2 regions of the Vibrio sp. JZG10 genome follow, and region 2 is predicted to be linked to the other one. Evidence: riboswitches for the same ligand, from Rfam matches in the RefSeq annotation. Region 2 holds a riboswitch; the other holds the start of a gene.
The links. Region 2 has a riboswitch for thiamine pyrophosphate ahead of thiD (bifunctional hydroxymethylpyrimidine kinase/phosphomethylpyrimidine kinase). Riboswitches for the same ligand answer to the same signal wherever they lie in the genome.
Positions count from the first base shown of each region.

Region 1: another riboswitch for thiamine pyrophosphate. It lies ahead of thiC (phosphomethylpyrimidine synthase ThiC); the one in region 2 lies ahead of thiD (bifunctional hydroxymethylpyrimidine kinase/phosphomethylpyrimidine kinase).

Region 1 is NZ_JBSUGE010000032.1:36-8,121, forward strand. It holds gene ACWYVB_RS22780 (multicopper oxidase domain-containing protein) at 246-1,628, shown strand; gene crcB (fluoride efflux transporter CrcB) at 1,752-2,135, shown strand; TPP riboswitch at 2,196-2,294, shown strand; gene thiC (phosphomethylpyrimidine synthase ThiC) at 2,459-4,399, shown strand; gene ACWYVB_RS22795 (thiamine phosphate synthase) at 4,399-5,814, shown strand; gene ACWYVB_RS22800 (HesA/MoeB/ThiF family protein) at 5,801-6,574, shown strand; gene thiS (sulfur carrier protein ThiS) at 6,613-6,867, shown strand; gene ACWYVB_RS22810 (thiazole synthase) at 6,873-7,640, shown strand; gene thiH (2-iminoacetate synthase ThiH) at 7,675-8,086, shown strand, end outside.
Region 2 is NZ_JBSUGE010000026.1:47,621-55,706, forward strand. It holds gene thiM (hydroxyethylthiazole kinase) at 1-750, opposite strand, end outside; gene tenA (thiaminase II) at 769-1,431, opposite strand; gene ACWYVB_RS21505 (ABC transporter substrate-binding protein) at 1,450-2,400, opposite strand; gene ACWYVB_RS21510 (ABC transporter permease) at 2,423-3,223, opposite strand; gene ACWYVB_RS21515 (ABC transporter ATP-binding protein) at 3,216-3,974, opposite strand; gene thiD (bifunctional hydroxymethylpyrimidine kinase/phosphomethylpyrimidine kinase) at 3,964-4,824, opposite strand; TPP riboswitch at 4,922-5,029, opposite strand; gene ACWYVB_RS21525 (TldD/PmbA family protein) at 5,342-6,727, shown strand; gene ACWYVB_RS21530 (TldD/PmbA family protein) at 6,727-8,070, shown strand.

The DNA.
Region 1 (8,086 bases), on a different contig from region 2:
CCTGCCATATATCAAGGCTCTGACTTAGGTCAGAGCCTTTTTTGTATCTGCTTGCCACTATGCATTTGTCCTCTCATCCCACCTATATGCCTTTCTGCTGCCTGCTGCTCTTTGTAAGTATTTATTACTCACCAACCTATTAGACTAGTCGTTATAACCAAGTGCTCCGAAATGTTAGCAATAAATGAGAATCATTATTTATATTTAGTTACACTCAACCGATCTGGATTAATGGGTAACTATGTATGGATATATCTCGTCGACGCTTCCTTCAATCATCCTTAGCGATCTCCGCGCTTACTGTTCTACCTGCATGTTCTCTATCTAGGAGTACTAATAAGCAGGGGCAGTATATATACGATATCACTGCAGAGCCTTCTACGGCTGAACTAGTGCCCGGTTTCAATACTGAGGTATTAGCTTTTAATGGGCGTATACCTGCACCGATAATTCGTTGCCGACAAGGGGAAAAGGTAACAATCAACTTCATCAATAAGCTATCAGAGCCGACGACGATTCATTGGCATGGCTTGAGGATTCCTATTGAAATGGATGGAGTTCCGTTTTTAAGCCAGGCTCCTATCATGCCCGGAGAGACTTTTACGTATGAGTTTATTCCGCCAGATGCAGGTACGTTTTGGTATCACCCACACATGAACAGCGTTAAGCAGCTTGGTATGGGGTTGGTTGGGCTAATAATTGTTGAAGAGGCTGAGCCTGTTCAGTTTGATGAAGAGCATGAAGTCGTCCTCAAGCATTGGCATTTAGACAAGCAAGGACAGTGGAAGAACCTAATGGTGCCGCGCTTGAGTGCACGTATGGGAACGCCAGGAGAGTGGAGTAGCGTCAATGGTATTCATGAGCCTGTTTATACGCTGGAGCAGAACGCGACTACGCGATTAAGAATTGCTAATGTCGATAACACCATTACCTATCCGATCGCGATTGAAGGCACAGAGGCTTGGGTTATTGCTATCGATGGCAATCCAGTTAAAACGCCTTATAGGCTCACTCAACACAAAATTGGTCCGGGAATGAGATTGGATATCGGATTGATTGCTCCGAAGGCTGGAGAGCGTGTTTATGTGCGTCAAATGAAAGGGCGCTTCCCATTCTCCTTGTGTGAGTTTGAAGTTGTTGAGTCTGACCTGCCAAGCAACAAGAAACTGCCTTTATTGCCTCTCAACCCTGTGCCTGATCTTGATTTGGAAAATGCGGAGCAAATCGATTATGTGTTTGAATGGGAGGGGGCGATCACTCCTGCCGATAAATCGGGCAAAGCGATACCTAAATTCTGGCTGATGAACAAACGAGCTTGGGAGGGAATGAGTAAAGATAATATCCCAGCACCACTTTCAACATTGGAGCTTGGAAAAACCTATATCTTCAATTTGAAGAACGTTACTCAATATCATCATCCTATTCATCTTCATGGGCATACATTTACTGTTCTTGAGTTAGATGGAAAGAAACTCGACGAACCGTTCCATACCGATACGGTTTTACTTGGAAAAAATGGCAGTGCCAAAGCTGCCTTTGTTGCTAACAACCCTGGACGTTGGATGTATCACTGCCATGTTATTGAGCACATGAAAACCGGTTTGATGGGGTATATTGAAGTAAAGTGACTCCTGTAACTTTTTTAATCTCAGCGTGTTTTAAATGCAATACGTTGTCGAATTCTAAAATTTCACCATCAATATTGCTTTAGTTTTGGTTACAATATCGTCATCAATAGTGTTGGGGGAATTATGGGGCAGTTTTCCATTCTTGGTTTTATTGCACTAGGTGGTGCTTTCGGTGCGTGTTCTCGTTACTTGATATCTGAACTGTGTGTCATTTTATTGGGGCGTGGTTTTCCATACGGTACGCTAACTGTTAATGTGGTTGGTTCATTTATCATGGGCTTGTTGATTGCTGCGTTCGACAATGAACTGTTGGCAACAGAACCTTGGCGACAAGTGATTGGTTTGGGCTTTTTAGGGGCACTGACGACGTTTTCCACCTTTTCTATGGATAATGTTTTACTTATGCAGCAAGGTGCGTTTCTTAAGATGGGGTTAAATATTTTATTAAATGTGGTGCTGAGCATCTCTGCTGCGTGGATCGGTTTCCAATTATTGATGCGCAGCTAGCAAAGTAGTTAAAAATTAAACAGGTCGGCTTGGTTTAACCAGGCCGTTTTTATATACTGATATCACTTGTCGGAGTGCCATAAGGCTGAGACCGTTAATTCGGGATCCGTTGAACCTGATCAGATTAGAATCTGCGAAGGGAACAAGAGAAGATATTTATACCGGAGTTTTTTCTGGTTGACCTATCAAATAGTCGAATGTTGTTACAGGCAAATTACTTAAGCTTTATTTAGCCTTAATTTGACTCCTCTTGTCGCATCTATCCGCCAAGCATTTTTATCCAATTACTTTTTATCTAGTATAACAAAGCAAGGAAAAATGCTATGTCGAGTCGCAAACAAGCGAGACTGGAAGCAAAACAGTTTATTGAAACACTCTCGGTACAGCCGTACCCAAATTCCACAAAAGTATATGTAGAAGGTTCACGTCCAGATGTTCGTGTACCTATGCGTGAAATAGCGCTAGCAGATAGTCTGATTGGTGGCACAAAAGAAGCGCCTATTTTCGAGCCGAATGAAGCCGTCCGAGTCTACGATACGTCAGGTGTTTATACTGATCCGAACTACGATATTGACCTTTATAGCGGCTTACCAAAGCTAAGAGAAAGCTGGATTGAAGAGCGAGGTGACACAGAGTTACTCGATGAAGTAAGCTCGGTGTACACCAAAGAACGCTTAGAAGACGAAACACTAGACGATCTTCGTTACGGCAATCTACCACGTATTCGACGTGCCAAAGATGGGCAATGCGTCACTCAACTGCACTATGCTCGCAAAGGTATTATCACCCCAGAAATGGAATTCATCGCGCTGCGTGAAAACATGGGTCGTGCCAAGTACCGTGATGAAGTGCTGAATCAACAACATCCAGGTCAAAGCTTCGGGGCGAACCTACCAAAGGACATTACCGCCGAGTTTGTTCGCAAAGAAGTTGCCGAAGGTCGCGCGATTATCCCTTCTAATATCAACCACCCAGAATCCGAACCAATGATCATTGGACGTAACTTTTTGGTCAAAGTGAACGCCAATATCGGTAACTCATCGGTGACGTCTTCGATTGAGGAAGAAGTTGAGAAGCTCGTTTGGGCGACACGCTGGGGTGGGGATACCGTTATGGATCTCTCTACTGGACGTAACATCCACGAAACTCGCGAGTGGATTCTGCGTAACAGCCCGGTTCCGATCGGTACCGTACCTATGTATCAAGCGCTGGAAAAAGTGAATGGAGTTGCCGAAAACCTTAACTGGGAAGTGATGCGCGATACTCTGATTGAGCAAGCAGAACAGGGCGTTGATTACTTCACTATCCATGCCGGTTTACTACTTCGCTATGTGCCAATGACTGCAAAGCGTGTTACTGGCATAGTCTCTCGTGGTGGTTCTATCATCGCGAAATGGTGTTTAGCGCATCACCAAGAAAGCTTCTTATACACCCACTTCCGAGAGATCTGTGAAATCTGTGCCAAGTATGATGTGGCACTTTCTCTCGGTGATGGTCTGCGCCCTGGTTCGGTTGCCGATGCTAATGACGAAGCGCAATTTGCGGAGCTTCGTACTCTTGGTGAGTTGACTAAGGTTGCGTGGGAATACGACGTACAGGTGATTATCGAAGGTCCTGGCCATGTTCCAATGCACATGATCAAAGAGAACATGGAAGAGCAGCTAGAGCACTGCCATGAAGCTCCGTTCTACACCCTTGGTCCACTGACGACAGACGTCGCTCCTGGTTACGACCATATTACGTCAGGTATTGGCGCTGCCATGATTGGCTGGTATGGCTGTGCGATGCTTTGTTACGTAACACCTAAAGAGCATCTTGGCTTACCAAACAAAGAAGACGTGAAGGTAGGCATGATCACTTACAAGCTTGCTGCGCACGCCGCTGATTTAGCTAAAGGGCACCCTGGCGCACAAGTTCGTGATAACGCGCTTTCTAAAGCACGTTTTGAATTCCGCTGGGAAGACCAATTCAACTTGTCACTCGACCCAGAAACCGCGCGCGCTTTCCATGACGAAACTTTACCTCAAGAGTCCGGCAAAGTTGCTCACTTCTGTTCGATGTGCGGACCAAAGTTCTGCTCGATGAAGATTTCGCAAGAGGTACGAGAGTACGCGAAAGACACTGAGCAAGTTGCTGCGGACCAAGCTATCTCTATCAAAATGCTTGATGATCCTCTTGAGGGGATGCGTCAGAAATCTCAAGAATTTAGAGACACAGGTTCTGAGTTATACCACCCAGCAGCACATGCCGAGGTAAGTGACTAATGAGCAAAATCCTTATTCCGTCATCATTGATTGAGCTAACAGGTTTAGTTCAACAATGTTTGTTGTTGGCGAGAGAACAGGGTTTTAGCATCGAAGACATTGAGTTGGGTGTGAGCCCAACTCAATCTATTCAGCTTGTTCGCGACCAACAGACCACACGCATAACGACAGATCTTATTGATGGTTATGACTCTGAGAATGAGAGCTCATTTGTGCTCTATTACCGTTCTGCTTTGTCGGTAGAAGCGTGTGCTAAGCAACCGTCGAAAGCGATTTATATTGGTATTGCTGATACTCAGGTATCCGATGAAAAGGAGAAAATGCTTCAGCTTGATATCTGGCGTCACCCAATTAACAACGAAGTGAGAGCGCTTTCCGTTAAGTCCAAATTCAACGCAATGTTCGATCCTGAACATCACCTTGCTTGGATAGTAACGCTGACAGTACTCGATTTTCCTATCGAAGATGCGTTAACACTTGCTCGAGGAATGCTAACTCAACAAGCGAATGTTTCACGTGAAACACTGTTGAATGACAACCTTGATGAGGGACGATCTACTCAGTGGGCTGACCAATTTGATGATTTCCCCACACCTGTACTGGAGGATAACCGACTAGGTATTCAAGTTGGTTGGTCTGCACAAGGTGAGAGCGTTAGCTTTCCAACTCTAACTAAGCAAAGTCTAGGGCTCTATCCAGTCGTTGATGATGTTGCTTGGATTGAGCGTTTACTGCCTTTAGGCATCAACACTATTCAACTGCGAATAAAGAACCCACAACAAGCCGATTTAGAACAACAGATCATTCGAGCAATTGAGCTAGGTCGTCAGTATCAAGCTCAAGTGTTCATCAATGACTATTGGCAGTTGGCAATCAAGCATGGCGCTTATGGCGTTCACCTAGGACAAGAAGACATAGAAGAGTCGAATTTGGCTCAGCTAACTAAAGCCGGCATTCGTCTTGGTCTTTCTACTCATGGTTATTACGAACTACTGCGCATCGTACAAGTTCATCCTAGCTACATCGCGCTAGGGCATATTTTCCCAACCACCACAAAACAGATGCCATCGAAACCACAAGGTTTGGTGCGCTTGGCACTGTATCAAAAGCTGATTGATAGCATTCCTTATGGAAACACAGAGTCGGTTTTCCGTCCTGCAAAAGACAAAGCAGGTAGTGACTATGTACTTGGCTTTCCGACGGTCGCGATTGGTGGCATTGACCAATCTAATGCAGACCAAGTTTGGCAAACAGGTGTTTCTAGTTTGGCAGTTGTGCGAGCTATTACCTTGGCAGAATCACCTCAGTCCGTTATCGAGTTTTTTGCACAACTGATGAAGGAAAGACAGCTAACGTTTACTGATCAGAATAGTGAATTGGCGCATACCAAGAGAGGCGAGCATGCTCACGGATAAGCAGTTCCTTCGCTATCAACGCCAAGTTGCTCTGCCTGAAATTGCTGAAGGTGGGCAAGAGCGTTTGAGTAAATCGCATGTGCTAATCATCGGTTGTGGTGGGTTAGGAAGCGCAGCGAGTTTGTACTTGGCATCAGCGGGTGTTGGTAAATTGGTTGTGGTTGATGATGATGAAGTTGATAGCAGTAACCTACAACGTCAGATCATTTATCGTGAGCAAGACCTCCAAGTTGCGAAAACAAAAGCGACTGTAAAGCAACTTACTGAACTTAATTCTATGGTCCAAGTTCGTGCTCTCAATAAGCGATTAGACAAAGCACAGCTGCAGCTTGAGGTGATGCTAGCGGATGTGGTGCTGGACTGCACCGATAACATGCCAACGCGCCAGCTAATTAACCAAGTTTGTTTCGAGCAAAATACGCCGCTCATCTCGGCGGCGGCAATTGGTTGGCAAGGGCAATTCGCTGTTTTTGATTACCAAACACCAAGTGAACAAGAAGCGCAGAGTAAAGCGTGTTACCGCTGTTTGTATCCGTTCGATGAATTACCGCAAACGCAAAAATGCAGTGAGAGCGGTGTCGTCGGTCCGGTGGTGGGGACACTTGGTAACTACCAAGCGATAGCGGCAATTCAAAAACTGGCGACGGGAAAGTTTCATGTCGAGACGGCCAAGTTACACCTGTTCGATGGATTGAAGCTGCAATGGCAAACCATGGCGATAAGTAAAGATAAACAGTGCCAAGTGTGTGCTCAGATTTAGTTTACGAGTAATGGGCAGAATTAAGAGAGTTGGAAGCAATGACGTTATCAGAACAACAAACAACACAAATGACCGCTGCTGACTTAGATGTGATCACTATTGTCATCAATGACCAGTCACATCAAGTTGCCAGTGAGTCAAATCTACAGCAAATCATTAGTCAATTTGCGCTGCCTGAAATGGGCTGTGTTTTTGCCATTAATAACAATGTTGTGCCGCGCAGTGAGTGGGCTAGCACAGTTCTTTCACAAGGAGATAGCATTTCTTTGTTTCAAGCGATCGCAGGGGGTTAAAGTCGATGCTTAAAATTGGTGATAAACAATTCGAATCAAGACTGTTCACGGGAACAGGGAAGTTCGCCAACAGCCGATTAATGGCAGAAGCGATTCAAGTATCGGGTTCTCAACTTGCGACTATGGCGTTGAAGCGTGTGGATGTGAACGACCAACAAGACGATATTTTGCTGCCGTTAGTACAAGCGGGCGTGAACTTATTGCCGAACACCTCAGGTGCAAAGAATGCTAAAGATGCTGTGTTTGCTGCACAACTGGCGCGAGAAGCATTAGGTACTAACTGGTTAAAACTGGAAATTCATCCAGACCCGAAGTACTTGATGCCCGATCCCATTGAGACACTTGCAGCCGCTGAGCAACTGGTTCGTGAAGGCTTCATTGTCCTTCCTTACTGTCATGCTGACCCGGTTCTGTGTAAACGATTGGAAGAAGTAGGTTGTGCTGCGGTCATGCCATTAGGTGCGCCGATCGGTTCTAATAAAGGGATAGTTTCTCACGATTTTCTAGAGATCATTATCGACCAAGCTAATGTTCCTGTCGTTGTCGATGCGGGTATTGGTGCTCCTTCACATGCGGCGCGTGCGATGGAAATGGGAGCGGATGCCGTGCTAGTTAATACCGCAATTGCGGCTTCGAGCGATCCCGTTGCGATGGCGAAAGCATTTAAGTTGGCGGTAGAGTCGGGGCGTATGGCTTATGAAGCCGGACTTGCGGGTAAGGTTTCTCATGCGGTTGCGTCGAGTCCACTGACGTCATTCCTAGATGAGCTTTAGTCCTAGATTGATTTAGCTATTAAGCGAGGAAAACATGAGCTTCGTTGAGCAATTTAAGCAGCTTAATTGGGATGACATCTCGATGTCGATCTACGCGAAAACGGTACAAGATGTCGAGCGAGCATTGAATAAACCCAAGCGTGATTTGGAAGACTTTAAAGCGCTAATTTCACCAGCGGCTGAAGCGTACTTAGAGCAAATGGCGCAGTTGTCATACTCGGCAACTCGCAAGCGGTTTGGCAACACCATGTCGCTTTACATTCCATTGTATCTTTCCAACTTGTGTGCCAATGCTTGTACTTATTGTGGCTTCTCAATGGAGAACAAGATCAAGCGTCGTACCTTGAATAGGGACGAAGTGGCAGCAGAAGTTGAAGCCATTAAACGCATGAAGTTTGATAGCGTATTGCTGGTGACTGGCGAACACGAAACCAAAGTGGGCATGA
Region 2 (8,086 bases):
ATCCAGTTGGTAAAGCTCATCCAAAAGATGCATTTGCAAGCTACCTGGCCCTCGAGCTTGCTCAGCCGCAATTTCACCCACAACGCCAAGCACCGCTGCCGCAGCAAGGCCTGTTTCCTCGCCGATTGCTGCGAAAGCGCCAGTCAGTGCGGTTAACGTGCAACCCATGCCCGTTACGTATGGCATCATCTCGTGACCATTATTCAGCTGGACGGTTTGCTCTTTTGTCACGATGTAGTCAGTTTCGCCGGAGATCACCACGCTCGCTCCGTATTCTTCAACTAAGAAGTGAGCCGCCTCAAGGGCTGCACCACTACTGTCGAGTGCATCTACACCTTTGCTTTGCGCTTGCTCACCAGCGAGAGCAATGATTTCGGACGCATTACCACGAATGATTAACTTGTTTGCAAGACGGGCGATTTCGCGCGAGGTTTCGGTGCGCAGTGAACTTGCACCGCAACCGACAGGGTCGAGCACAACGATTTTACCGTTCGAATTGGCTTGCTCGACGGCATAGCTCATGCGCGGCGTCCAAACGCTGTCTAGGGTGCCGATGTTGATCACCAAAGCGCCAGCAAACGACATCATTTCTGCCATTTCTTGCTTTGAATGCGCCATGATTGGCGAAGCACCGATAGCCAACAAAGCGTTCGCCGTGTTGTTCATCACCACGTAGTTGGTAATGTTCACGACTAAAGGCTTTTGCTGACGCACTGCGGTTAATGCTTGAGTGATTTGTTCTATTAACATGAGATTCTCCAATTAACCTTATTGCGCGTTTAGACCTTGTTGCCAAAACGCCACTTCCATACGCGTTGCGGTTTTGAAGACCTGAATCAGGTTTTGACCGCGCTGGCTGTGGATGTCGATTTCAGCCAGTAGCTGGTTAAAGTGTTCGGCCCCACTTGCCACGCCAGATTGGAACTCTTCACCGCCGTACAAGTTAATCCAACTTGCGTAAGGATTGCCTTCGAATACCGTGTTTTCATCTTCAATCAGCATTTTACCAATGACGGCGTAGCCGATGGAGCAAGGGGCGAGCGCGGCATATAAGTCAACTAAGTCACCCGTCATTCCCGCATCCAATACGTAGCGCGTGTAAGCCACCGTGCCAAAGTCTTCCGGCTCGTTTTCGAGATCAGATTCCGTTAATCCCCACTGACCGCAGTAGGTAACATGGTGGGCAATCTCTGAATCTAAAAGCGCATGTACGCTTGGTAGTGCGCGGCGCATATCGTCTAACGTACGCGCTTTGTAGATTGCCAGCGCATAAGCTCGTGCGTACTGTTTTAGGAATAAGAAATCTTGCTTTAAGTAATGCAGAAAACAAGGTTGAGCCAGAGTGCCTTTGGCCAATTGCTGCACGAAGGCATGCTCGGTGTATTCTTGCCAATCTTGCCGACAAGCGTTAATCAAATCTTGGTATTTCATAATTGGGCTATCTCGTAATTAGTCAAAGCTCGGTACGTAATCTTTCGCTTTTGGTAGCGTTTCGATGATTTGTTGTGAGTACATGAACTCGGCGTAATCGTCGTAGCGTTTTAGATCGACTGCTGATGGGCGAAGCGCGAAACGAGTTAACGTGTCATTCCAAGCGCGTTGGTTGAGCTCGTTGTTTAGCGTGTCTGGCGAGTAAGCGACAAACTCTTTCCAAGACTCTTTAGGATGGTTGACGATGTAAGTGGTCGCTTGCTCCAGCGCTTTGTTGAACGCTTTAATAGCCGCTTTGTCGTAGGTTTTTGCATTCGCCACAAACACCAGTTCGTCATACGCTGGTACGCCGTGTTCTTCTGGGAAGAAGGCTTTGGCTTTGTAGCCTTCTAGCGCAAGTTGGTTGGTTTCGAAGTTACGCAAGCCGCCCCAAATAGCGTCTACTTTCCCTGAGGCAAGAGAGGAAGAGAGTGCCCAACCGACGTTGATGATTTGCACGTCAGAAAACTTCACGTTCTCCTGCGCAAGCATGGTGCCGATTGTCGCCTCTTCGTTACCTGCGATCGCAATACCGATCTTCTTGCCTTTAAGGTCGCCAAGGTTGTCGTTCTTGCCGTTATCCAACACCATCAATGTGTTGAGGGGAGTAGCAATCAAGGTCGCAGAGCGAATTAATGGCAAGCCAGCCGCTACGTCGATGGTCAGGCTAGGTTGGTATGAAATCGCCATATCGACTTTGCCAGCCGCAACTAGTTTGGGTGGAGTGCTTGGGTCGGCGGGTTCTTGTATATCTACCTTCAAACCTTGCTGTTTAAAGTAGCCGCGCTCTTGTGCGATCACGATAGGGCCATGGTTCGGGTTAACGAACCAATCCAGCATTAAAGTAAGCTCCTTTTCGGCAGCAAGTACGTTAGTTGAAACGATTGAAGCGAGCAGAGCAGCAGCGCTCATGAGTTTGTTTTTATTCACGGGGGTCTTCCTTTTTCTTTCCCTATTTGTTTTCCCAGGGAATGGCTTTTTTCAGTAATTTGTCAGTGGTGAAATAGAGTGCGATAGACAGCGCGGCGAGGATGAATAGGGCAGCGAACATCTCATCGATGATCATGCGTGCGTTGGCTTGCAGCATCAGATAGCCTAGGCCCTCACTTGAGCCGACCCATTCACCTACCACGGCACCAATCGGCGCAATAACCACGGCAACGCGAATACCAGACGCTAACGTTGGTAGGGCGGCAGGTAGTTGAATATGGCGCAGTAATTGCCATTTCGATGCGCCCATGGTTTTGGCAAGATCGAGGTAACCAGTTGGTGTATTGCGTAAACCGTCGTAGCAACATGTCGTGACGGGGAAAAAGATGATGATCGCCGCCATTACTACTTTCGATGCAATGCCGTAACCCAGCCAAAGCATGAGCACTGGCGCGATAGCAAATACTGGAATTGCTTGGCTGGCGATAAGAATCGGCAATAGCCAGCGTTTGAGCGGCTCGAACATCAGCATTTGCAAAGCGAATAGCAAACCCATTGATAAGCCGAGTGCGAGGCCAAGTAGGATCTCTTGTGCCGTTACCCAAGTGTGTTTGAATAGCACGTCGTATCGAGTGACTAATCTATCCAATACTTCAATTGGCGAAGGCAAGATAAAGCTTGGCATGTCAAACACCACTACAATGAGTTGCCACAAACCTAAGATCACGGCTGCGCTGATCAGCAGACGCAACGCCGGATGAGTCACGCGTTCCTTTTTATTAATACGCGCCGAAACGGAGTTGTACTGAGTCATATCACTCATAGTCTTTCTCCAACTGATCCAAAATCGCTTGCTGCAGAACTGCGCACTCTCCATCGAGAGCTCTTGGTTGCTTGGAGTTCGGAACAACCAAGTGCTGTGCTTGAGCTGGCGTGCCTTGTAACACATAGAGTTGATGCGCCAATCGCACCGCTTCTTGCGGATCGTGTGTAATCAAGACAACGGTTTTGTCTTTTAGTAGCTCGGCAGAGAGAGTTTGCAATTTGTGGCGAGTCACGGCGTCCAATGCCGAGAAAGGTTCATCCATCAAAACCAAAGGTTTGTCTTGCATCAGAGTGCGAGCAAGGGCTACGCGCTGTCGCATACCTCCGGAGAGTTGAGCGGGTTTGGCGTAAGCGTAATCTGCCAACCCAACGTGCTCTAACAAGTTGAGAGCGCGTTGTTTCTCATCCGCTGGATTTGAATTGGCGTGAGAAAAGCGCGAGCTGAGGCAGACGTTATCCAGCACGTTAAGCCACGGTAGCAATAAATCCTGCTGAGCCATGTAAGCGATACGGTCATGCAGTGCAGCGCCATCGGTTGTGATGAGTTCGCCATGCCAGTCAACTTGGTCATCCAGTAGGCCAGCTAAGTAACGCAATATTGTGGTTTTCCCGCAGCCACTTCGTCCGAGTAATACCGTCCATTGACCGACAGGAATGGTCATGTTCACTCCCGCTAAAGTCGGTGTTTGGCTGTCTTTGTATTGCAAACTGGCGTCGGAAAGCTGAATGCCAATCGCGTTAGCGAACATAAGTATGACCCGAAAAAAAGTGATTCACAGGGCCGTGACCTTTCCCCACTTCCAATTCATCAGCGTGTGCGATAGCTTGGCTGATGTACTGCTTACCAAGGTGCACCGCTTTGTGTAGGTTGTTGCCTTGGCTAAGGTAAGACGCAATGGCGGAAGACAGTGTACAGCCCGTACCGTGGGTGTTTTTGGTCGGAAAACGCTTGGCGCTGATTAACTCCGCACTGTTTTGCATGATCAGCAGATCGTTGCTGTTTTCATTTTCTTCAAGATGACCGCCTTTGAGCAGAATAGCTTTGGCACCAAGTGCACGAAGGTCGGTAATCATATCGTTCATTTCAGATTCTGATTGAGGCACTGGCTTACCCGTCAATGCTGCACCTTCTGGCAGGTTAGGAGTGATGATGTCTGCCAGTGGAATTAGTTCTTCTTTTAATGTGCTGATTGCTGATTGCTCAAGTAGCAAATCGCCGCTGGTGGCGACCATGACGGGATCAATCACAAGATGTTTAGGTTGGTATTGCTTAATCTTGTTAGCAACGACTTTAATGATGTTCGAATCCGCCAGCATGCCGACTTTTACCGCCACAATATTGAGATCGGTAAACACCGCATCGAGTTGGCTTTCAACGTGATCAAGAGGAATAGGGAAAATCGCAGAAACGCCTTGCGTGTTTTGTGAGGTGATGGCGGTAATCACTGAGCAGGCAAAGCTGCCAGTTGCGGACATCGCTTTGATATCGGCTTGGATGCCTGCGCCGCCGCCGCTGTCGGAGCCTGCGATGGTTAAGACAACTGGGGTGGTTATAGGTGATTGTGCCTGGTGTAAAGATGGCTGTGATTGCTGCGTCATGGTCGCTCCTACTACAAGACGTATAGGAACTGACTTTGACCGTTGTGGATAGATCGATTGTTCGATCGTTATCGCTCGCCAAAGAGGAGCGGCGAAAGGCAAAGTGCGCATAGTTCCCTACGTCAGTGCTAACTGAATCAGGTTCAACGGGTCTCGAATCTCGATCTCAGCCAACGCTTATCGCGTGGCCCCCCGACTATTTCGCTCGGATGATAGCAGGCCCCTTGTAGAAGGGATACGTTTTTTGAGAGTAATTATTATTGAGTATTCAATTATGCGAGGTGAGTGATAGAGTAAGCATCTAAATGGTTCGTCGTGTGGAATTTACTAGTGCAACGCTCTGGTGAAAGAGCTGAACCTGGAATATTTAATAAATAATCGTGGTCTCGTTAAGCAAGGATTAGCACAAAACAAGGTTAAAAAACTGTTAAAATTTAACGCGTTGCCAATTTAACTTTGTTGAACTTTTCGACAGTTAATTAGGAAGGCTAAGACGATCATCGAGCAAGGAGACTTCATGCTTAATTCTGCAACAGCGAAGTCAGTGATCGATCATGCTCTCTTTTTAGGGGCTGATTTCGCTGAACTATTCGTTGAACATCATCAAACTAACACCGTCCAGATCGCATCTGGTGAGGTGGACAAGATCAATTCGGGGATTGATTTTGGTATCGGCATTCGCCTCTTCTTCGGTCACAAAGTGCTTTATGGATACACCAATAGCACGGACGAAGCCGAGCTAAAACGCGTAACGTCATTGCTTGCGGCAAAAGACAAGCGTGAACAAATCGCGTCAGCAGGTTCTTTGAATTTGAACCGCTACCCAATCCAACACGGTTGCCGCATGCCGTTAAGTCAGGATGCTAACTTAGATTCAAAAATCGCGTTTCTATTGAAAGTTGACCAAGCTGCGCGTGCAGAAAGTGAGTACATCAGCCAGTTCATTGGTAGTGTGCTTCAGCGCGAGCAGCAAGTGTCTATCTTCAACTCAGAAGGTTTGCATGTAGACGATACGCGTCACTACATTCGTGTGGCGGGTAACACCGTTGCTCAAAAAGGTAATGAGCAGTCTTCTGGTATGGAAGGTCCTGGCGCTCTTGCTGGTTGGGAGTTCAGCGAACAGCTTGATGCAAAAGAGCTGGGTCAAACTATCGCGCAGCAAGCGTTAGTGAAACTTGGCGCTGATGCTTGTCCATCAGGTGAAATGCCAGTGGTAATTGGTAACGGCTTTGGCGGCGTTATCTTCCATGAAGCGTGTGGTCACTTACTAGAAACCACTTCGGTTGCGAAGAAAGCGTCCGTATTCCACGACAAAATGGGCGAAATGGTTGCTCACACTGCAGTGAATGCTGTAGATGATGGCACCATGACCAACGAATGGGGCTCGATTCATGTTGATGACGAAGGCATGAAGACTCAGCGCACTCAACTGATCAAAGACGGTAAGCTAACCAGCTTCATGGTCGATAAAATGGGTGGCATGAAGACAGGTTATGAGCCTACGGGTTCTGGTCGTCGTCAAAACTACAAGTTCGCACCAACCTCGCGGATGCGTAACACCTTTATCGAAGAAGGTGAGCATTCACTTGACGACATGCTGGCAGGTATCGAACGTGGTATCTATGCGAAGAAGATGGGCGGCGGCTCGGTTCAACCGGGAACGGGCGAGTTTAACTTTGCTGTTCGTGAAGCTTACCTCATTGAAAATGGCAAAATCACCAAACCTCTGAAAACAGCAACGCTGATCAGTACGGGTCCAAAAGTGTTGAAAGAAATCAGCATGGTCGGCAAAGACATGGCGCTTGCGCCGGGCATGTGTGGTTCAGTAAGTGGTTCAGTACCAACAACAGTCGGTCAGCCAACACTGAAAGTAGATAATATTCTGGTAGGAGGCGGTAACTAATGAGCCAAGAAAAACAACTTCTTAATGCGGTTGATTACGTACTATCAGAAGCAAAGCGTCAAGGCGCAGAAGCGGACGTCATTGTAAACTGCAACAGCAGCTTTTCGCTGAAAGCAAACCAAGGCAAGCTGGATGAGTACAAAGTAAGCTCAAGTCAAGTGCTGGGTGTTCGAGTTATTAAAGATGCTCGTGTCGCGACAAGTTATTCTGAATCACTCGAGCAACCAAGTTTAGATTTGATGCTCACAAACGCGCTGCAAAGTGCTCGCTTTTCCAAGCAAGATGAACATCAGAGCATTAGTTGCGTGAACAGCCAAATCACCACTGATATTGCAGAAATTGCGCAAGACGATACCACATCGGTCGATGAGAAAATTGAACTGTCCCTTGCGCTTGAGCAAGGTGTTGTGGCTCTGCCTCACGCTTCAAGCTCACCATACAATGGTTACAGTGACGGTGAAACTCAGCTCATCATCGCGAATACTCAAGGTACGTTATGTCAACATTTCGAGCGATCGTTCACTTGTTACGCGTATACCCTGTTTGAAAAAGACGGCAAACAGTCGATGGCGGGAAGAATGTCGCTAGGTCGCCGTTTTGATGAGTTGGATCCAGCTTATTGTATAGAAGGCGGTTATAACCTTGCTCGTGATCTTCTTGAAGGTGTACCGGTTGCGACGGGTAACTACCCCGCTATTTTCCACATCAATGCGCTGGCAAGTTTATTCGGTGCTTTCGGCAGTGCTTTCTCTGGTGTAAGCGCGATGAAAGGCATTACGCCACTGGGTGATAAGCTTGGTCAACGTGTTGCGAGTGACTTGATTACCTTTACCGATGCGGCATACATGCCGAATGGTATGGCTATCGCAGGGTTTGATAGTGAAGGTTTTGCCACCCAAGACAATGTGTTGATCGCTAATGGCCAACTGAATACGCTATTGCACAATAGCCAAACAGCGAGTTATTTGGGTGCAGTGTCGACGGCAAGTGCTGCTCGCGGTGCAAAATCGAGCTTAGACGTGTCAGCGAATCACAAAGTGATTGCGACAGGCAACAGCAGTGCGCCAGAAGTCAAAGCAGGTGAATACCTAGAATTAGTGGAACTGCAAGGGGTTCACTCTGGTGCAGATGCTGTCAGTGGTGATTTCTCATTTGGTGCGAGTGGTTTCTTGTGTCGTGATGGTCAACGTGTTCAACCTGTGCGCGGAATTACAGTTGCAGGTAACTTCTATAAGATGCTGCAAGAAGTAGAAGCTGTGGGTGATACCCAGCTTATTAATGATAGCCGCACTTTCTTCGCGCCAGATGTGCGTTTTGCTCGCTTGAGTATTGGCGGCAAATAAGCGCGGCATAGAAAAT